One region of the Rhizobium bangladeshense genome, then DNA from elsewhere that is predicted to be linked to it. Evidence: riboswitches for the same ligand, from Rfam matches in the RefSeq annotation. Region 1 holds a riboswitch; the other holds the start of a gene.

Region 1 (10,405 bases):
TCGAGGCGCTCAAGCACAAGGAATTTATCGATGCGGTCAAGAGCGGGCTCACTGGTCGCATCGCCATCAGTTATTTCGAATGGGCGGGGTATGTCGTCCAGGATTCGATGATCGACTGGCAGGTGATCGAGTCCGAAGTGGATGCGATCGCCTTCGCCGACAAGCTCGATGCCCGGCCGATCGCCACGCAAAGGCGCACATCGATCTCGACCGCAATCGACCACGGCGCCAGCATGATCACCGCCGGTCCCTTTCGTGGCCGGCGTGAGGTGATCGACGTTTCCGGCGACGGCCCGAACAATTCCGGCGATCCCGTCACTCCCGCCCGCGACAAGGCGGTGGCATCAGGCATGATCATCAACGGCCTCGCCATTATGCTGCGGCCCTCCGATGCGCAGGGCGGGCTTGACAAATACTACGCCGATTGCGTGATCGGTGGCCCCGGCGCTTTTGTGCTGCCGGTCCACAAGATCGAGGATTTCGCCATCGCTGTGCGCCGCAAGCTGGTGCTGGAGATCAGCGGCCTGCCCCCGCCGGTGACGGTGAGGGTCGCCGGCGAGGCGCCGACGGCGGATTGTATGATCGGCGAAAAGCTGTGGCGGGATATATTTGATCGGTGAATTGGTGGTTTGGGCGGGGCGCTGCGGGTCCTGGGGATGGGAGGAGATGCCGTGTGGCACCCCCTTTCTCCTGCCGGTGAAGGAAGCGACAAACATCCCGCGTCCTCCAGCGAGGCGGGTGCTCCCTGCGCCTGCCGTCACCTAAAGCGGCAACGCCTTGCCGGCCTGCTCGCTGACCATGTATTCCGCGTACCAATCGGGCCAGTTATCGTCGTATTTGCCGCCGTTTCGCTTCTCGTGTTCGCCGTGGGCTTGCGCGGCGCGGCGGAGCGCGGCTGCGAGGTCGCTCGAGGTGGAGAAGGCGGTCTGGTCGGAGTCAATGCGGCCGGGCAGACGAGTGGTGACTTCCTGAAAGAGCCAGCCGTTGCCGTCGGGATCCCTGAACGAGGCGAAGGAGCGGTAGCTGCGTTGCTCGGGGTCGCGGCCAGCGATGCGCAGGCGTCCGAAGAGATAGGGCTCATCCTTGCCGGCATAGACGCCTGATGCGTCGTGGAAGATCTCGCCCACCTCGACGCCACGGGCGACGAGATCGCGTCGCGCCTCCTCGATGTCGGAGACGATGAGGTAGAGCCCCTGCGCGGAGCCGGGGGTGGCGGCGGTGACATTGCTGCCGAAGATGATCGCGCAGCCGGAGCCCGGCGGGGTAAACTGGATTACCCGGAAATCGGCATCATTGGCGAAATCGGCGTCGAGCCTCCAGCCCAGGCTCTCGTAGAAGCGTTTGGCGCGGTCGACGTCGGAAACGGGGATGACGACCACTTCGAGCTTGGTGTCGAGCGGTCGAGTCGTCGTGGATTCGGTTGGGGATTCACTGTGCATTGCATTGCTCATCTTCAGCTCCCTCAAGGTCTGGACGCATTAAGAATGGCGATACATGTCGGGGTCGAGTGGACCACAGCGCGGGTTGGGCGTCGAATCAATTCTTCTGTTGGGAGAAGACGGCGGGCCGATCCCGCCGCCTGTGACGCGGGCTTCTATGCCGCAAGAGCGGCGCGGGTCTTGCCGATCATGAGGGCGGCGCGCGCCGCCTCGCGGCCTTTCTCGACGAAATGGGCGCGGTAGATCTGCGTGTGATGCTCTGTTTCCTGATAATGATGCGGCGTCAGCGAGACCGACAGCACCGGCACGCCTGTATCCATGCCGGCGCGCATCAGGCCATCGACCACTGCCTGGGCGACGAATTCGTGGCGGTAGATCCCGCCATCGACGACGAAGGCGGCGGCGATGACGGCGGCATAACGGCCGGAGGCGGCAAGATCGCGCGACAGCAGCGGCATTTCGAAGGCGCCTGGAACATCGAACACGTCGATCTGCTCGGCGGGAACAAGCTGTTGGAAACCTTCGAGCGCACGGTCGACGATATCGGCGTGCCAGCCGGCTTTGACGAAGGCATAACGGGTGGGTGTCATAGTCATCTCCTTTGGCGTACAGACACGTCACCCAAGGCGATCACGAGCATCCGCCGCCAGCCCGGGAGGGCAGCGGCATCGCACGTTCTCTTTCATCCGGACTATGACCGTCGGCTCAGGCATCTCACCTGATCTGCTGACCCTTCCCTAGAGAAGGCGCTCGCGGGCTCGCAATCGAAACTGCATACCGCCGGTAGGGACTTTCACCCCGCCCTGAGAACGGCGCGACCATAGGGGCACGGCGGCGGTCTGGCAATAGGGAGATGTTTTCATGGGTGGAGCGGGTTGCAACTGCAAGGGAGCCTCATTCTGAGGCGCCCCGCAAGGGGCCTCGAGGGCGAGGCGGGTGCTTTGGCGGCTGATGGATGCATGCAAATCGCCCTTGCTGAGCGTACGCTTGCGCCTACATGCTTCCCCGAGGACATCCACGTCGATAACAGCACAATCGTCTTCCCTGCTGAAGCGGGGCGGCAACCATGGGAGGGAGATATGCAAGAGTCTTTCGTCGTGCGCCGCGAGGCGCATATTGCGGCGCCGCCGGCGGCGGTGTTTGCGCTGATGACCGATCCAGAGAAGATTCTGCGCTGGATGGGGACGGAGGCCGAGGTCGAGCCGCAGCCGGGCGGGCTTTATCTCGTCAACGTCACCGGCGCCCGATTTGCGCGCGGCTCGTTTCGCGAGGTGGTGCCGGTGCATCGCCTTGCCTACAGCTTCGGCTGGGATGGCAGCGAGGTGGTGCCGCCGGGATCGAGCCTGGTCGAAATCGACCTGATCGAGCAGGGAGGCGGGACGCTTTTGCGGCTCACCCATAGCGGCCTGCCGAGTGCGGAACAATGCGCCGGCCACGAGGAAGGCTGGGCGCATTATCTCGGACGGCTCACCGAGGTGGCAGCCGGGCGGGATCCCGGTCCGGATCGCTTTTACGGCAGGACGTGAACGGTATTCGGCAGCGGCGGGACACTCGTCAGGCGCTCGACGCTGCGAGAGGAACGGCCGAAAACCGGCCGTCAAGAGGCGAGGTTTTTCGAGGGCAAACATGAACGCGCAGTTCATCGGAGGTTCAATTTGGCGGGCCTAATGTGGGTGCGGCTGGATTGAATTGGAGTTTTCGATGAAGGCACTTACTATCGCGGCTGCCTTGCTCGCTGGCAGTCTCTCGATCGGCACAGCTCAGGCGATGCCGGTCGGGACAATCAAGGTTGAGAGCGCTGTCACGAAGGTCGACTACGCCTGCGGTCGCGGCTGGCACCTGACGCGCTGGGGCGAATGCCGCCGCAACTGGCGCCGCCCGCCGCCGGTGGTCTTCTATGGCGGCCCACCGCGCTGGGGCTGGGAGCGGCGGCATCACCACCATTGGGATGGCCCGCGGTGGCGCGAGGAGCGGCGTTGGCATCGCGAGCGCCGCTGGCGCGACGATTACTAAAGGCCTTGTACAGAGGCAGACGAACGAAGGCCGGTGCGATGTTCGCCGGCCTTTTTCCTGAGAACTACGGCGGCACTTAGATGCGGTTGACGAGCCAGTGCTTTCCGTCGATCAACTCTTCGAGCTCGGCCGGATCCTTGACGCCGAACTCGAACCATTCGATGAGTTCCTTCGCCTTCCGCTTGCTCTCTTCCGCGGTAAATTCGATCCCGTAACGGGCGCACCACCGCCGAAGGATCGACGTCAGCAGCGTCATGTCGTTCCCGTCAAGCGGGTCTTTCGGCCAGTATGTCGTGCCCATCGCAACCCCTCAATCGCAGATGACAAGCTGGCACATAATGGAATCAAAGCCGCGCAAGTTTAAAGTGTTTTTTGGGCGATTTTCCACCGCGGTGAATGTTTTTCCACAGGGTTGTTTTGCGAGGGGGTTGACAGGGGATGCGGGCCAGGCTGCTGGCGGACGCCCCGGGTGCAGGCGCCCGGAGGGGTGCGCGGCCTCCGCGGGACGAACGCCGCGGGGTTGCCCGCACACTGGGGTGATGCGATGCTGGGGCATGGATCTGCCTCCCTCCCTTGCCTGGCTGGTTGACGAAGCCGCGGCTTCGCCTGGTCCCGAGCAGTTTCTGGCCGAGCTCGGGCGCCGGCTGCTGGTTGGTGGCCTGCCGCTTTCCGGTGGCGCGCTGACGCTTTCGGTGCCGCATCCGATTATTGCGCGGCGCACCTGGCTGTGGCGTGCGGAGACCGGGGCGGTCATCGAGGCGCTGGGCTTTGCCGCCGCCCCGCGAAGCGATGCCGGGCGCGAGTGGCTCGCCGGGCTCGGACCGGTGTGGGAGGAGAGGATCGGGAATTCGGAAGACGGTACGATGCTCGGCTGGGCGGCCATCGGCAAGGGGGCAGGGGCGGACGCATTCGCTCCGGATGAAGCCGGCCGCCTGAGGGAGGTCGCGCGTTTTGCCGCCGCACCGGTTGCAGCCCTTGCGGCGCGGGAGGCGCGGGCAGCCCTGCTCGAAGCCTATCTCGGTCGGCGCAGTGCGGCCCGGGTTCAGTCGGGCGTGCTTGCGCGCGGCACCGGCGAAACCATCCGCGCGGCTCTTCTCTGCGCCGACCTCCGTGATTTCACCGCGCTTTCTCAGGTGACGGAGCCGCATGCGATGATATCAGCGCTCGACGCATATTTCGACCGCATCGCAGGCGCCGTGCATGCCTTTGGCGGCGAGGTGCTGAAATTCATCGGCGACGGTGTGCTGGCGATTTTTCCCGTCACGGGCGCTTCCGGCGAAGAGAGCCGCGGTGATCGGGAAGCCTGCGAGGCGGCGCTCCGAGCCGTCGCGGCCAGCCGCGCCGGCATGATCCATCTCGACCAGATGCGCGAGGCGCAAGGGCTGGCGCCGCTGCCCTTCGGCGCCGCGCTGCATTTCGGCGAGATCCTCTGGGGCAATATCGGCGCGGCCGACCGGCTGGATTTCACCGCCATCGGCCCAGCGGTCAATATGGTCAGCCGGCTGGAAGGGCTCTGCAAGCCGCTCGGCCACAGCGTGCTGATCTCGGGCGAGGTGGCGGCGAACACCGAGGCCGTGCTGACGCCACTTGGCGAGCACTTTTTGCGTGGGATCGCAGAACCTTGTGCAGTCTTCACCTTGGCTGAGGATTGAGCCGGCCAAGCGGCATTTTCCCGAAAGCGCGTCCGAGAATCATGATTGTTAAACTCCGCTTTTTTAGCTAAAGCCTCTGCGCATGAGAGGCGAGTTTTCAGATATGACTCGATATGTATATAAATTTTTCTCGGCCATCGGCCTATCCGCAATGCTGGTGGCGGGCGCCGCCCAGGCGGATGACGGCAAGAAGGTCTCGATCGTCGATGATCGGGGCATCACTGTCGAAGTCCCGGCGCAGCCGAAGCGCATTGCCTCGATTTCCTATATCGCCGATGACGTCGCGCTGGCACTCGGCATCAAGCCGGTCGCCAGCACCTATATGACTTCAGGCCGCGACCCGCTTTTCTGCTCGGCCTGACTGCCGGAATGAAGCAGATCGGCCAGCGCGCAAAGCCCAATCTCGAACTTCTCTCCGAAGCCAAGCCGGATCTGATCATCGCGATCCGCCGCTATACGGTGGGCAATGCGGCGCAGCTTCAGAACATCGCACCTTACGTCGCCTACAACATGGAATTGCTGGAAGAGAGCTACAAGGAGGTTGCTTCTCTTTCCAAGCTGCTCGGCAAGCCCGAGCGCGGCGAGCAGCTCAACGCCGATTTCCGCAAGCATCTGGCGGAGTTTGCCGCCAAGGCGCCGAAGAATGTTCACCCGCGCTTCCTGATCATGTGGGGCGGCGCAACGCCGTTCGCCTTCCACACGGAAAATACCTCGGCCTCGATCGTCGCTGCGATCGGCGGCGACAATGTTCCGGGGCCGAAGAGCCCGGGTGGCGAATTCGGCATCGACCTCAGCCTCGAAACCATGCTGGAAAAGGACCCGGAGGTCATCTTCGTCTATGATTCCGGCCCGGATCGCCCGCATGAGAGCAACCCGATCTGGTCACAGCTGTCGGCGGTCAAAAACAACCGCGTCTTCTATGTCGGCGACCAGTGGGTCGAGACCAACGGCCCGATCGCTCGCGAAATCGTCCTGCGCGAGGCCGCGCACTACCTCTACCCCGACACGTTCCCGGCCGTCGACGTGAAGGCCGAAGCCGCCAAGCTGATCCCGGCCGAACTGCAGAACTAAGCCCAAGGAACAAGGTCTGCGATGAGCCCCCGGCAATCATTCCTGGCCATAGGGCTCATCGTCGCCGCCGCCATGCTGGCGACGATGCTCGGCCTGCTGGTCGGTGCCAAGACGCTTTCGGTCGAGACGGCGCTGCGCGTGCTGCTGGCGCCCGACGGTAAGCTCGAATCTGTCCTCGTCTGGACGCTGCGCCTGCCGCGCAGCCTGGCGGCCGCCGCCGGTGGCGCCGGACTTGCCGTTTCCGGTATGTGCTGCAGACGCTGACGCGCAATCCGCTGGCCGATCCCGGTATTACCGGCGTAACATCGGGGGCGGTCGCGCCGATCGTCTGCTGCTTCGTCTTCGTGCCTTGGCTTTCGCCTGCCTATTATCCCTTCATCGGCCTTGCCGGCGGGCCCCTTGCTGCCTCGGTGACATTCTGGGTTTCGCGCGGCGGGCAGGGGCGGCCACTGCAGCTTGCGCTCGGCGGCGTCAGCGTCTCGCTGTTTCTCGGCGCGATCACCACCTATGTTCTGCTCTTGACCGGGCCGCAATCGGCATCGCTGCTCTTCTGGCTCGCCGGTGGCTTCCAGGGGCGCACCTGGTCGCACCTCCTCTATATGCTGCCATGGACGATCGCCGGCGTCGTGGGCGCGCTCGTTCTGCGGCGCGTCATCGGCATGTTCATGCTGAGCGACCATGCGGCGGCCGGCATGGGCCTGCAGCTCGGTCTGTGGAAGCCGCTCATCCTCATTCTTGCCGTCATTCCGGTCGCCGGTGTCGCGCCGATTGCCGGGCCGGTGGCCTTCGTCGGTCTTGCCGCTCCCCACATCGCCCGGCTGCTGAAACCCCGCGGCACGGGGTGGGAGATCGGGTTGAGCGCCTCGCTCGGCGCGCTGATCGTGACGGTCGCTGATGTGTTGGCGCGCAGTGTCGCAATCCCGCGTGAGTTGCCGGTCGGCATCGTCACCGCATTGCTCGGCGGACCGGTCTTCATCTATCTCGTCCAGCGCGGGCGGCTCAGCTTCGCGGGGGAGACGCAATGAGCGCCCGGGCATCGATATCGGCTGGTCCGAGAAGCCTCGGCATAACAGCTGCGCTTGCCGTCTTGGCTGTCCTGTCGCTTGCGGCGGCGGTCTTCCTCGGCGTCGCCGATATTCCCATGGCTGACGTCGCGGCCCTGCTGACCGGCGGCGGCTCGGCCGAGGCGCGGCTGATCATTCTCGATATCTGGATGCCGCGCATCGCTACCGGCATCCTGGCCGGCATTCATTTTTCGCTGGCGGGATATCTGCTGCAGACCATCACCCGCAATCCGCTCGCCGACCCCTCGCTGATGGGCGTGTCGCAGGGAGCGACTCTCTCGGTGACGATCTTCCTGCTGTTTACCGTCTATATTCTCGAGCCCGGCTCGAACACGCTGGCCGAACTGCCGGTCGCATGGCTGCCGGCTGCAGGTCTCGCCGGCGGCCTGCTTGCCGGCGGCGTCATCTATCTGCTTGCCTTCCGTCTCGGCCTCAGCGCGCTGCGCATCACCCTCTGCGGCGTGGCAGTCGGCGCGGTGCTGCATGCAGTGGCGATCGGCCTTATCGCCGGATGGGGGTCGTCCCGTATCGAGATCATTCTCGAGTGGCTGTCGGGCAGTCTTTACGCCCGCAGCTGGGATCACGCGCTCTTCCTGTTGCCCTTCACGATCGCTGGGCTCGCCATGCTGCCGGTCGTCTATCGGCCGCTGATGCTGCTGCAGTTCGATGCGCCCGTCGCCCGGTCTCTCGGGCTCGGCTATCGCAAGTACTTCTCGATCGTGCTGATCGTCGCCTGCGCGCTCGCGGCAAGCGCCGTCGGCGCGGTCGGACCTGTGGTCTTCGTCGGTCTTATCGTGCCGCATCTCGCCCGCTTCCTGGCTGGGCGGAACTTCATGCTGTCGCTTACGCTGACGATCGTGTTGGGCGCCGTCATCGTCACGCTCGGCGATCTCATCGGCCGGCTGCTGGGACAGGCCGAGGAAATACCGATCGGCGTGGTCACAGCCGTTTTCGGCGTACCGCTTCTGCTCGCGCTGCTGCGCAAAAACATGTGAGGCCGAAATGCCATTGTCCTGTTCCGACCTCTCGGTGATGTACAACAAGCGAAAGGCTCTCAGCGGTTTCAGCCTCTCGCTCGAAAAGGGCGAGATCCGGGCGCTGATCGGGCCGAACGGCTCGGGCAAGAGCACGGCGCTGCATGCGCTGGCCGGCCTCATCCGGCCAGCGGTGGGCAAGGCGTCGCTCGACGGCGTTGCTGTCGCCTCCATGTCGCGCCGGATGCTGGCGAAGAAGCTCGCTTTCCTGCCGCAGCAGCCGACCGCTCCCGACGAGATGACCGTCGCCCAGCTCGTGCGCCAGGGCCGCTATCCGCATGTCGGCCTGTTCCGCTCTTATGACAGCCGCGACGAGGAGGCGATCGAATGGGCACTCGATAGCACCGGACTATCTGATTTGGCCGACCGCAGCCTGCGCGAATTATCCGGCGGCGAACGTCAGAGGGCGTGGATCTCCGCCGCTCTCGCCCAGGAAGCGGAGATCCTGCTGCTCGACGAGCCGACCTCCTTCCTCGACATCGGCTATCAGGTCGAAGTACTCGATCTCGTGCATCGGCTGAGCCGCGAAAAGGGCGTGACGATCGTCATGGCGATCCACGACATCAACCAGGCGATCGCCGTCAGCGACCGCGTTTCGCTGCTAGAAAAGGGGCAGCTCAGATTCGACGGTGCGCCACGCGAGCTTGCCGAGCGCAATCTCATCCAGGAAATCTTCCGGGTCAGGGGCCGTTTCGTCCAGGTCGCTCCGAATAACCCGCCGCATTTCGATGTAGAGCTGATGCGGCTTCACCGGCAGTGTCTAGGGCTTCACAAGCCTGAAGACGATCTTCGTCTGGGTGTAATAGTCCAGCGCATCGGCGAAGTCAGGCGTCCAGCCGTCCGCGACGAAGGGGATGAAGCCGTCATATTCGAGCTTGCGCGCGGAGACAGCGAAGCCCGCCTTTTCGAAGGCACGGCCGTAATCGGTGACCGACCGATCCTGAACGACGGTGTTGGTGCGGTTGGCGACGAGCTCGCGCCATTTCGGCAGAGCGGATTGTCCGTGTGGCAGCCAGTTACCGCATAATAGACGCCGCCTGACTTCAGTGCCTGGCGGATATCGGCGGCGTGCGCGTCGATATCGGGAACGAGATAGATGACCTCATGGCTGACGGCGAGGTCGAATTCCTCGCTCCAGCCCTCCAGCCTGCCGCCGACCTGATGCTGGATCGGCAGATTGCCTTTCAGCGTCTCGGCCTTGGCAATGGAGGTTTCGGCGATGTCGATACCCAGGGCCCTGCGGAATGGTCGAATCGCATAGAGATGCCGCAGCAGGCCGCCCTGATTGCAGCCATAGTCGAGCACGTTCTTATCGGAGAGGTCACGCTCGAGCATGAGATCGATCAGGTGGCGCCATATCGGCGCATGCCCATCGGCCATCCTATCTTCGGCATCGGGGTCGATGTACCAGGTACCGATATTTTTCTGCGCGTCCTCAGCCATCCCTTTGCCCCTCGTTCATGCGGACTACCGCCACGGTCATAGGGCGCGTCATCATGCCTGGCTATAGGCGAAGCCGGTTTTCAAGAGCCTTCCGAAACAGTTTTGCAAAGAAATATTTGCAAAGATATGTTTGCAATTGTATGATAGCATCATGAAAGAGCAGAACTCCGATCCAGCCGCCGATGCCGCCATCTCCCGCACCGTCAGCCGGGTCGTGCCCGAACCGACGGCGCTGAAGGCGTTGGCGCATCCCGTGCGGCTGCGCATGCTTGGCATGCTGAGGATCGACGGCCCCGCCACGGCGACGCAGCTCGCGGTCCGGCTGGGCCTGAACAGCGGCGCGACCAGCTATCACCTGCGCCAGCTCGCCCAATATGGTTTCATCGAGGAATCGCCGCATGCCTCGCGACGCGATCGCTGGTGGCGCGCCAGCCACGAGCTGACCTCGGTGCCGGCAAGCGAAGCCGAGGGGGAGGCGCTCGATCTCGACGTTGCCTTCAACCAGGCGGCGCTTTCGCTGCACGTCGGCCAGATGCAGCAGGCGCTGGAGGAATATGCCGGGCTGCCAGTCGAATGGCGCAGGGCGACGGCCGCCGACGACATCCTCATCCCGATGAGGGCTGAACAGGCCGAAGCCCTGACGAAGCGGTTGAGAGACATCATTCTTGACGCGATGCGGGCGGCCCCGC
Region 2 (10,405 bases), 1.1 Mb from region 1:
ACGTTCCCCTCGAACCGCATCAGGGCCGTCAGCCGCCCCAATTCCGAGATCAGAGATGAAGACACGTGAAGAAAGGCAGGCACTGCGGGCGAGCATGCCGCGCACCCCGCTCAGCGCCCATCATTTGGAAAACGCCCGGCTGCTGCCGAATCGCGGCGAGTTGCTCTACCGGATTCCGAATGGCGGCATCGGCGTCGAGGTGGGCGCAGCCTTTGGCGAATATACGGCGGAGATCCTGGAAAAAAATCGCCCGGCGCAGCTTTATCTCATCGATCCCTGGTCGATGGATCGCTACAGCTCCGGGCTCGACGCGATCCACACGAATTTCGCCGCCGAGATCGAAGCCGGCCGGCTGCACCTGATGCAAGGCACGTCGCTCGAACAGCTCGCCGAATTCGAAGACGACTTCCTCGACTGGGCCTATATCGACACCGACCATTCGTTCGAGCTCACCTGGCAGGAGCTCCTGCTCTGCGATAAGAAGGTGAAGCGGACAGGACGCATTGCCGGCCATGATTTCTGCACCGGCAACACGGTCAAGCCAATCGTCTACGGCGTCGTCGAGGCGGTTACGAAATTCTGCAAGGATTATGGCTGGCAATTCGAATTCCTGACGGTCGAATCGCATGCGCATTTTTCCTATTGCCTGAAGCGCCTTTGATCAGCTTACGGCTTGCCGGAATATTGTTCGTCGCTGACTTTTTCCATCCAGGCGACATGGCTGCCGTCCAATGCCTCGTGAATGGCGATGTGCGTCATCGCCGTGTCCGGGCCAGCGCCGTGCCAGTGTTTTTCGCCCGGCGCAAACCACACGGTGTCGCCGGCGCGGATCTCGCGAATGTCGCCGCCCCAGCTCTGGGCGAGGCCCTTGCCTGAGGTGACGATCAGCGTCTGGCCGAGCGGATGCGTGTGCCAGGCCGTGCGAGCGCCCGGTTCGAAGGTGACAGAGGTTGCCCTCACCCGGGCCGGCGCCGGCGGCTCGATCAGCGGATCCTGGCGCACGGCGCCGGTGAAATAGTCGGCGGGCGGTTTCATCGAGGGGCTGGAGCCGGCGGGTTTGATCTCCATGATCGTTCCTTTCCTTCCATGCTGTTGAAGCTCTGCGGTACGACGATATTTGATCGAGGCGACACGTCAAAGCCGGATCGGCAATTGCCGCACGGCCGCCCGCCTGATAGGCCAGCATTTCTTCATAACCTGGGGAGATTTTTTCATGAGACACCATGCTTTCGGCCGCATGCCTTTCACCGTCACCAATATCGGCTTCGGCGCCTGGCAGATCGGCGGCTCCTGGGGCGATATCAGCGAGGCGGACGGGCGGGCGGCGCTGAATGCCGCACTCGATGCCGGAATGACGTTCATCGACACGGCGGATGTTTACGGCGATGGTCGCTCGGAAAAGATCATTGCCGATGTGTTGAAGACGCGCGGCGGCGAGCGCCCGATGGTCGCGACCAAGGCAGGCCGCCGCCTCAACCCACATGTCGCGGAAGGCTATAGCAAGGCCAATCTCGAAGGCTTCATCGACCGCAGCCTCAAGAATCTTGCGGTCGACAGTCTCGATCTCGTACAGTTGCACTGCCCGCCGCGCGAAGTGCTTTACCAGCCCGAGGTCTTCGAGGGCCTCGACGCGCTACAGAAGGCCGGCAAGATCAAGGGTTACGGCGTCAGCGTCGAAAAGGTCGAGGACGGGCTGAAGGCGATCGAATATCCTGGCGTCGTTAGCACCCAGATCATCTACAACATCTTCCGCCAGCGCCCCGACCATCTGTTCTTCACGGAAGCGCGCCGCAGGAACGTGGCGATCATCGCCCGCGTACCGCTGGCAAGCGGCCTTCTCTCCGGCAAGATAAGTCGCGAGACGCAGTTTGCCAGCGACGACCACCGCAATTTCAACCGCCACGGCGAAGCTTTCGATGTCGGCGAGACCTTTGCGGGCGTACCTCTCGAGGTCGGGCTGCAGGCAGTCGAGGAAGTGCGCAAGCTGGTGCCTCAGGGCGCCACCATGGCCGCCTTTGCGCTACGCTGGATCCTTATGGCTGAAGCCGTCACTGTCGTCATCCCAGGCGCCCGCAATGCCGAACAGGCGAGAGCCAATGCGGCGGCCGCGGATCTCGCGCCGCTCTCGGCTGACGTCATGGCGGCGACACGCGAGATTTACGAGCGACTGATCGCGCCGCATGTGCATCAGCGCTGGTAAGCCCTGACAGCCCGTTCAAGCCCGGCTGTCCGCCTGGCCGGGCTTGAGACATTTTCCCAAGTAGGACGGAATCAGACCGTCACGACAATCTTGCCGAACTGCTCGTTCGATTCCAGGAAGCGGTGTGCCTCGACGATCTGCTCGAAGGGGAATGTCCTTGATATGACAGGCTCCAGCGCGCCGGACGCGAGCCCTTCGAGAATAAAGGTCTTTGCAGCCTGCAGCCGCGCCGGATCGCGGACAATCTCATGGACGAGATAACCGCGTAGGGTCAGGCCTTTGCCGAGCACCGCACGGAGCGGAAACGGCGTCGGCTCGGGGTCCAATCCGCCATATTCGATGACAATGCCGCCCGATGACATTGCCGCGCTCAGCGGCTCGAAGATGGGGCCGGCGACGGCATCGAAGACGACCCGCACGCCATCCGGGCCGGCGACGGCCTTCAGCTTCATTTGCAGATCTTCCTCCTGTGAAGCGAGGACATGCGCAGCACCGGCATCTTGCAATGCCTGACGCTTGACGGAGGTCCTGGTAATCGCAATCGGCGTCGCACCGACCTTGTTGGCAATCTGGATCGCAGCAAGTCCCACGCTGCTCGATGCCGCGGTCACGGCGACGAAATCACCTTTGCTCAACCTCGCAATGTCGATGAGTGCGCCGTAGGCCGTCAAATATGGCATCCAGACGGCAGCGGCGGCTTCCCAGGACAGCGTCGGCGGATGCCTGACGACGAATTCGGCGGGAAAGGTTATGAGTTCCGCATAAGCCGGCCACCGGACCATAGAGATGGGCGGGATGATGCTGACATGGTCGCCGGGCACAAACCCATCCACCCCCTCGCCCACCGCCTCGATGATACCAGCCGCTTCGAGGCCGAGGCCCGAGGGCAGCGGCGCAGTTTCGATATAGGCGCCTGACCGCAACAAAGCTTCAGCGCGATTGATGCCCAGCGCCTTGACGCGGATCTGAACCAACCCCGGCTGGGGCGCGGGAATCACTACATCCTCGATGCGGAGAACCTCGGGACCGCCAAGCTCACGAAAGCGGATTACACGTGCCATTCGATATCAACTCCAAAATGATTGAACCGAATGATCTATGCCAAGCCGCCTCCAGAAGATAAATTGGCCAAAAGGCAAGACAGAAGAAACCACGAGTTTGCAATATGGATCGTCTCACCAGCATGGCCGTCTTCGTGAAGGCCGTCGATCTGGGCTCATTCGCAGCGGCGGCCGCGGCGCTTGGCCTGTCCGGACCGATGGTCGGCAAGCATATCCGCTTTCTTGAGGAGCGCCTGGGTGTGAGCCTCCTCAACCGGACGACGCGTCGCCAGAGCCTGACGGATTTCGGACGCGCCTATTACGAGCGCTGCCGGGTGATCCTTGCGGAGACCGAGGCTGCGGATGCGCTAGCAGTCGATCATCTTTCCGAACCCTGCGGAAGGCTGCGCGTCACCATGCCCGTTCATTTCGGTCGGCGCTGCGTGGTCCCGATCCTAATCGAACTCGCCCAGCGGCATCCGAACCTCGAACTTGATCTATCGCTCAGCGATCCTGTCATCGACCTCGCGGAGGGCGGCTACGATCTCGCGATCCGCACTGGCGAGTTGGAGGACAGGTCTGGCGTCATCGCGCGCCGTGTCGCGCGCCAGCGCATGGTGGTCTGCGCCTCGCCAGCCTATCTCGATGCCCAAGGCAGGCCCGAGCGGCTCGAGGATCTCGGCAGGCACGATGCAATCGTATATGCCCGCTCCGCCCGGCTCCGCCCGTGGCTTTTTCCGCGCGGCGACGAGCCACCGACTGAAATCAGGCCCAAGGGCCGTTTGAGGCTCGACGACCTCGATGCCATTGCTGATGCGGCAACGGCAGGCATGGGGCTCGCCTGGTTGCCCTCCTGGCTTATCCGGGACCGTGTGCAGGCAGGGATGCTGGTGGTGGTGCTGCCGGACGAGCCAGAATTCCCGTATGATTGTCATGCGCTGTGGCTGCAGACACCACATCTGCCGCTCAGAACTCGTCTTGCTGTCGACGCATTGGCGGCTGCATTGCCTAAACTCATGGCGTAGGCCAGGCTGTTCAGGGGCAAACCGGCAAATGAAACCGGCCGGGAGCTAAACCCGGCCTTTCATTTTCATGGGAACGCGAACTCAGTTAGTGGCGGTCAGGTTGACCGGGAAGAACAATGTTTCGCCGGAGGAGTCGCTCACACCGTCATTGTCGGTCACGCCATAGGCCTTGCCCGATGCGTCGAAGGCAAAACCTTCCAGCTTGTCGAGAACGTAGCCGTTGGTGGCCGACTTCAGGTCGCCTATGAAATCATGGGCTTCCGTCTTCCTGACGACAGGCAGTTCGCCACCGAGCTTGCCCGGCTTCAGGTCGGAGATTGCGACCTTGTAGAGCTTCTTCAGCTTGGCGGCGTCGCCGACCAGGTTGTCGCGCTCGATGATGTAGACGCTGTCGCCGTGGGCGGAAATCTCGGACAGTCCGACCCAGCCGCTTTCCGTCTTGTCGAGCGGATAGCGCACGGCGCCCCATTCCTTTTTCTTCGGATTGTAGGAGACGAGCTTCACGAAGCCCTTCTCGTCATCACCCCACTCGCGCTGGACGGCCATCCAGAGCGTGGCATCGTCGCCGGTGCCGACAATGGTGACGCCCTCGAAGCCGTAGCGGATTTCGTTGGCGGCAAATTCCTTCGGCAGGGCGATCTCGGCCTTGATGTCGCCCTTGGCATTGACGTTGTAGAGGGCATGCGGGACGAGGCGTTCGCTATACCCTTCCGAGGCCAGCCAGAAGGAACCGTCGGCGGCAGCCGCGATGCCTTCTATGTCGAGCTTCTGGGCCGGAGTGCCGTCACGCTTGACGACCAGCGCGTCGGTGATGACCGCCGGCTTCTTGCTGGCGTCGATCGTGTAGATCGTCGGCTGCGAGCCCAGAACGCTGTCGCTGACGGCGTAGAGCATGCCCGGTTTGCCGGGAACGGCGGCGAGACCCGAAAGCGCTGCGAAACCGATCGGATTGCCATCCTTCTCGGCGGAGACGATCTGCGGATAGGCTCTTTCGCCTTCCGAACGCTCGTAGATCATCACATGCGAGCGCGCGCCGCCATCCTTTCCGAGGTCGAGTTCATTTGCGGTGGCAAAGAGATTGCGCTGGGGAATCGCGATCGCGCCTTCCGGCGAAATACCTGACGGCAGCAGCTGGACGAGTTCGGGATCGGCGCCGGTATCCTTATAGACGCCGACGATCGAGGCGCGCTCGGCGAGCAGGAAGAAATAATTATCGTCGCCGAACTTGGCGACTTCGAGACCTTCCGGCTCGACACCTTTCGATCCCGAACGGCTTTCGGGATAATGGCCGATATGGGAAACGGCGCGTTCGAAGGATGCGCCCGATTCGTAGAGGACCTTGCCCGTCTTGTCGAAGATGGTGAAGCCGCGCGAGCCGCCCTGGTAATCGCCTTCATTGGCAACGACGAGGCGGTTGTCGTCCAGCCACTTCACGGCATCAGGCTCGCGCAGCACACCTTTCGATTCGCTTGAGAATTTCAGGGCGCCGTCGCGCTTCGTGTCAATGCCGGAGAGATCGGCGCTGCCGGCGGTAAAGTGGGTCTTCACCTGAGCCGTGTTGGCGTCGATGATGACGATCTCGTTATTTTCCTGCAGCGTCAGGGCAATTTCGTTCAGGCCGTTGAAAGCGACGAATTCCGGCTCCGGATCTTCGGGGGCGACACCGGCACGCCCGGTCAGCGCCACGTGCTTGGTGGTGCCGCAATCGACTGTGCCGTTCTTGACCTGGAAGACGACGAGGTCGCCGGCCGGCATCTGCGGGATCTTGCCGTCATTGACGTCTTCGTCGCGCTCGTTTTCGATCGCGATGGCACCGAGCGTCTTATCCTTGTTGAGGGCGATCGAATCCGGCTGGCCGCCGAGATCGCAGGTACTCTCGATCTTCTTCGTCGCCACGTCGACGATTGCGAGGCGGCCTGAGGGCTTGGTCTTGCTTTGGGAGGTGTTGACGGCAACCAGCGCCTTGCCGGCGCTCGAGGTGACCGATGTCGGCTCGCCATCCATCATAAGCGCGCCGGCGGCTCTCGGGGCCTTGGCGTCGGTGATGTCAATGAAGCCGATCGCACCGAGCGGGCTGTCGCTATAGATCAGGGTGTTGCCGTCGTCGGTCGCGGTGATGATTTCTGCCGATGTCACCGACAGCTTGTCCTTGTCACCAGGCAGGTTCTGGGCGACCGGGAAGGAGGCGACGCGGTTGAAGACCGGCTCAGCCGCAGCGGGAAAGGCAACAGATGCGAGAAGCACGGCAGCAAGCGCTGCCTTGCGGGATGAAATTGTCATGGAAACCCCCAATGTCGAAAGATCGAATAGAGGGGTTTTGCGGGACTGCCATGACAGACACATGACAGGCTGCAAGATTTCAGAGGCTTGGCGTCATGCGGTTTGCCTTTCCCGCCGCAGCTCGTTCCTCATGATGAAGAGCGATGCGGAAAGAATGAGTGCAGCGCCCAACCACAGATAGCCGGCGGGCGCGTAGCCGAAGAACAGCCAGCCGGCGAACACGTTGAGCGGCAGCTTCAGATCGTCGAACGGCTGGACGTAGGCGGCGTCGGCGCTGGCATAGGCAAGGGTCAGCAAATACTGCGCCACGACCGTCAGGAGGCCTGCCAGAAGGAAGAGCGCGAGTGTGGTGCCGGTAGGCACCGCAAAATCCGCCGCAAGCGCCAGACTGCCGTTGATCGGCGTCAGCAGCACCAACAGCCAGACAGTGATTGTCTCCGGCCTCTCGATGCCCGTCAGGCTCTTGGTGATGAGCGAGGAGGCACCCCAGAGCAGCGCCGAGAGGACCGGCAGGAGCGCGGCCCAGGTGAAACCGTCCGACCATGGCTGAAGGATGATCATCGCGCCGGCAAAGCCGACACCCGTCGCTGCCCAGCGGGCCGGGCCGACGCGCTCACCGAGGAACAGGCGGGCACCGAGGATGATGAAGAAGGGCGAGGTCATGACGAGCGCGATCGCCTGCCAGATCGGCACCGAGGCAAGACCCAGAACCCAGGCCTCGACGCCGAGCGCGGCAAAGAGGACGCGCACGACATGCCGCCACGGATAGTTCGTCCGCATGGCCGAAAGTCCGGCCTTGCGCAGAAAAGGCAAAGAGAAAAAGAAGGCGAAGGCATACTGCCAGAAGGCTGCGGAGGCCGGCGGAAAGGCGAGCCTCATGGTCAGCCACTGGGTGACGACGTTCAGGAGCGAGAAGGCCACGCCTCCGAGCACCATGAAAGCTGCGCCGGCAAAGGCGCGGGAACGCGGGAGTGCAAGGGAATTCTGATTCATGTCTTCCATCCAAAACAGGGACCAACATAAATCAGGACGCATGAGGCGATGACACGCGGACGCCGGCAGTCCCCTGCCCGCTGGCGCATGCTCATTCTCTTTCATCCGGACTATACCGTCGGCTCCGGAATTGCACCGGATCTGCTGACCCCTCCCCTGCCGAAGCTTGAGAAGGCGCTCGCGGGCTCGGGCCGCAGCCCTTACCGCCGGTGGGGACTTTCACCCCGCCCTGAGAACGGCATCTTTCGTAAAACAAAGCGCTGCCTGCGGCAAGCGGCAAAACAAAAGGGGTCCGGCACGCCGAACCCCTCGAAATCCTGTTCAGCCGTTCTCGTTTACGACTGGCGGACGATCAAATCAGCCGTTAACGGCGTCTTTCAGGCCCTTGCCGGGCGTGAACTTCGGCACGTTGCGGGCCGGAATATCGACTTCAGCGCCAGTCGACGGGTTGCGGCCCTTCGTTGCAGCGCGATGAGAAACGGTGAAGCTGCCGAAACCAGCAAGGCGGATGTCGCCCTTGTTCTTGAGTTCGGCCTGGACAACGTCGAAAACCGCGTCAACAGCGGAAGCCGCGTCAGACTTCGTCAGTCCTGCCTTTTCGGCGACTGCGGACACGAGTTCATTCTTGTTCATGTTTCCACCCCTTTCAAAATGGTATGAAACGACTCAAATCTAAGCTAGGCGCAGAATAGGTTTCATCAGGCCCGCCGGGAACCCAAAAGCCCTGCAAATCAAGGAAAAGCAAGCGTCTCCATGACGTTTTCACAAAAAGGCTGGCGTTTCCGCCAGCCTTTTTGTGTCTTTTGCGCCAATTGGGCATAAATGTGGCAAATGCCACTCAATGCGCTATGGCTACGCCCGAGTCATCAAGGCCTTCCACCGATGTGATGACAGGCGTTTCCACCGTGCCATCCCACTCGATCGGCTCCGGCCGGCGGATCAGCGCATGCTTGATCACCTCGCCCATCCGGGAGACCGGGATGATCTCCATGCTGTTCTTCACATTGTCCGGAATCTCCGCCAGATCCTTGGCGTTTTCCTCCGGAATCAGCACCTTCTTGATGCCGCCGCGAAGCGCTGCGAGCAGCTTTTCCTTGAGACCGCCGATCGGCAGCACCCGGCCGCGAAGGGTAATTTCACCGGTCATGGCCACATGCTTGTTCACCGGAATGCCGGTCATGATCGATACGATGGCGGTTGCCATGGCGACACCGGCCGACGGGCCATCCTTCGGTGTCGCACCTTCCGGCACGTGCACGTGGATGTCGTTCTTTTCGAACATCGGCGGTTCGATGCCGAAATCGACGGCGCGCGAGCGGACATAAGAGGCCGCTGCCGAGATCGATTCCTTCATGACGTCCTTCAGATTGCCGGTAACCGTCATGCGGCCCTTGCCCGGCATCATCACGCCTTCGATGGTCAGCAGTTCGCCACCGACTTCCGTCCAGGCAAGACCGGTCACGACGCCGACCTGATCCTCGCCCTCGGCTTCGCCATGGCGGAAGCGCGGGACGCCGAGATAGTCGGCAATGTTGGCGGCCGTCACGTGAACGGACTTCGTCTTGCCCTTGATGATCTCGGTGACCGCCTTGCGGGCGAGCTTCATCAATTCGCGTTCGAAGCTGCGGACACCGGCTTCACGGGTGTACTGCTGGCTGATCGCCATCAGGGCGTCGTCGCTGACCGAGAATTCTTCCGGCTGCAACGCATGTTCCTTGATGGCCTTCGGCAGCAGGTGCCGCTTGGCGATCTCGCGCTTTTCGTCCTCGGTGTAGCCGGCAATCCGGATGATCTCCATGCGGTCCATCAGCGGTGCCGGAATATTCAGCGTATTCGCGGTGGTGATGAACATCACATCCGAGAGGTCATATTCGACTTCCAGATAGTGATCCATGAAGGTCGAGTTCTGCGCCGGATCGAGCACTTCGAGCAGAGCCGAGGACGGATCGCCGCGGAAATCCATGCCCATCTTGTCGATTTCGTCGAGCAGGAAGAGCGGGTTGGACTTCTTCGCCTTCTTCATCGACTGGATGACCTTGCCGGGCATCGAACCGATATAGGTGCGGCGATGACCGCGGATTTCAGCTTCGTCGCGAACGCCACCGAGCGCCATGCGGACATACTCACGGCCGGTTGCCTTGGCGATCGACTGCGCGAGCGAGGTCTTGCCGACGCCCGGAGGGCCGACGAGGCAGAGAATCGGGCCCTTGATCTTGGTGGCCCGGGCCTGCACGGCGAGATATTCGACGATGCGCTCCTTGACCTTGTCGAGACCGAAGTGATCGGCTTCAAGGATCTTTTCGGCGTTGTTGAGGTCCGCCTTGATCTTCGACTTCTTGCCCCAGGGAATGCCGAGCAGCCAATCCAGATAGTTGCGCACGACGGTGGCTTCGGCCGACATCGGGCTCATCTGGCGCAGCTTCTTCAGCTCCGCATCGGCCTTTTCACGGGCTTCCTTTGACAGCTTGGTCTTGGCGATGCGCTCTTCCAGTTCGCTCATCTCGTCGCGGCCTTCCTCGCCGTCGCCGAGTTCCTTCTGGATCGCCTTCATCTGCTCATTGAGGTAGTATTCGCGCTGGGTCTTCTCCATTTGGCGCTTAACGCGCGAGCGGATGCGCTTTTCGACCTGCAGTACCGAAATTTCGCCTTCCATGAAGCCGAGAGCCTTTTCGAGGCGCTGTTTGACGCTCGTCGTCTCCAGCATCTCCTGCTTCTCGGTGATCTTGATCGACAGATGCGAGGCGACCGTATCGGCGAGCTTGGAATAGTCGTCGATCTGGCTGGCGGCGCCGACCACTTCGGGCGAGATTTTCTTGTTGAGCTTCACATAGCTTTCGAATTCGGAAACGACCGAGCGCGACAAGGCT

Evidence for each region. Region 1 has a riboswitch for FMN ahead of J2J98_RS13545 (6,7-dimethyl-8-ribityllumazine synthase). Riboswitches for the same ligand answer to the same signal wherever they lie in the genome.
Region 2: another riboswitch for FMN. It lies ahead of J2J98_RS07910 (DMT family transporter); the one in region 1 lies ahead of J2J98_RS13545 (6,7-dimethyl-8-ribityllumazine synthase).

Annotation. Positions count from the first base shown of each region.
Region 1 is NZ_CP071612.1:2,761,941-2,772,345, reverse strand. Features, by position in the region: gene J2J98_RS13555 (DUF1194 domain-containing protein) at 1-620, shown strand, start outside; gene J2J98_RS13550 (VOC family protein) at 762-1,451, opposite strand; gene J2J98_RS13545 (6,7-dimethyl-8-ribityllumazine synthase) at 1,595-2,029, opposite strand; FMN riboswitch at 2,110-2,254, opposite strand; gene J2J98_RS13540 (SRPBCC family protein) at 2,519-2,965, shown strand; gene J2J98_RS13535 (GCG_CRPN prefix-to-repeats domain-containing protein) at 3,141-3,452, shown strand; gene J2J98_RS13530 (alpha-amylase family protein) at 3,529-3,753, opposite strand; gene J2J98_RS13525 (adenylate/guanylate cyclase domain-containing protein) at 4,007-5,104, shown strand; partial or broken gene J2J98_RS13520 (ABC transporter substrate-binding protein) at 5,208-6,175, shown strand; partial or broken gene J2J98_RS13515 (FecCD family ABC transporter permease) at 6,197-7,200, shown strand; gene J2J98_RS13510 (FecCD family ABC transporter permease) at 7,197-8,234, shown strand; partial or broken gene J2J98_RS13505 (ABC transporter ATP-binding protein) at 8,242-9,027, shown strand; partial or broken gene J2J98_RS13500 (class I SAM-dependent methyltransferase) at 9,034-9,716, opposite strand; gene J2J98_RS13495 (winged helix-turn-helix domain-containing protein) at 9,868-10,405, shown strand, end outside.
Region 2 is NZ_CP071612.1:1,637,681-1,648,085, reverse strand. Features, by position in the region: gene J2J98_RS07940 (class I SAM-dependent methyltransferase) at 56-661, shown strand; gene J2J98_RS07935 ((R)-mandelonitrile lyase) at 667-1,068, opposite strand; gene J2J98_RS07930 (aldo/keto reductase) at 1,214-2,200, shown strand; gene J2J98_RS07925 (zinc-dependent alcohol dehydrogenase family protein) at 2,272-3,261, opposite strand; gene J2J98_RS07920 (LysR family transcriptional regulator) at 3,366-4,265, shown strand; gene J2J98_RS07915 (esterase-like activity of phytase family protein) at 4,347-6,545, opposite strand; gene J2J98_RS07910 (DMT family transporter) at 6,639-7,547, opposite strand; FMN riboswitch at 7,628-7,779, opposite strand; gene hupB (DNA-binding protein HupB) at 7,896-8,171, opposite strand; gene lon (endopeptidase La) at 8,377-10,405, opposite strand, start outside.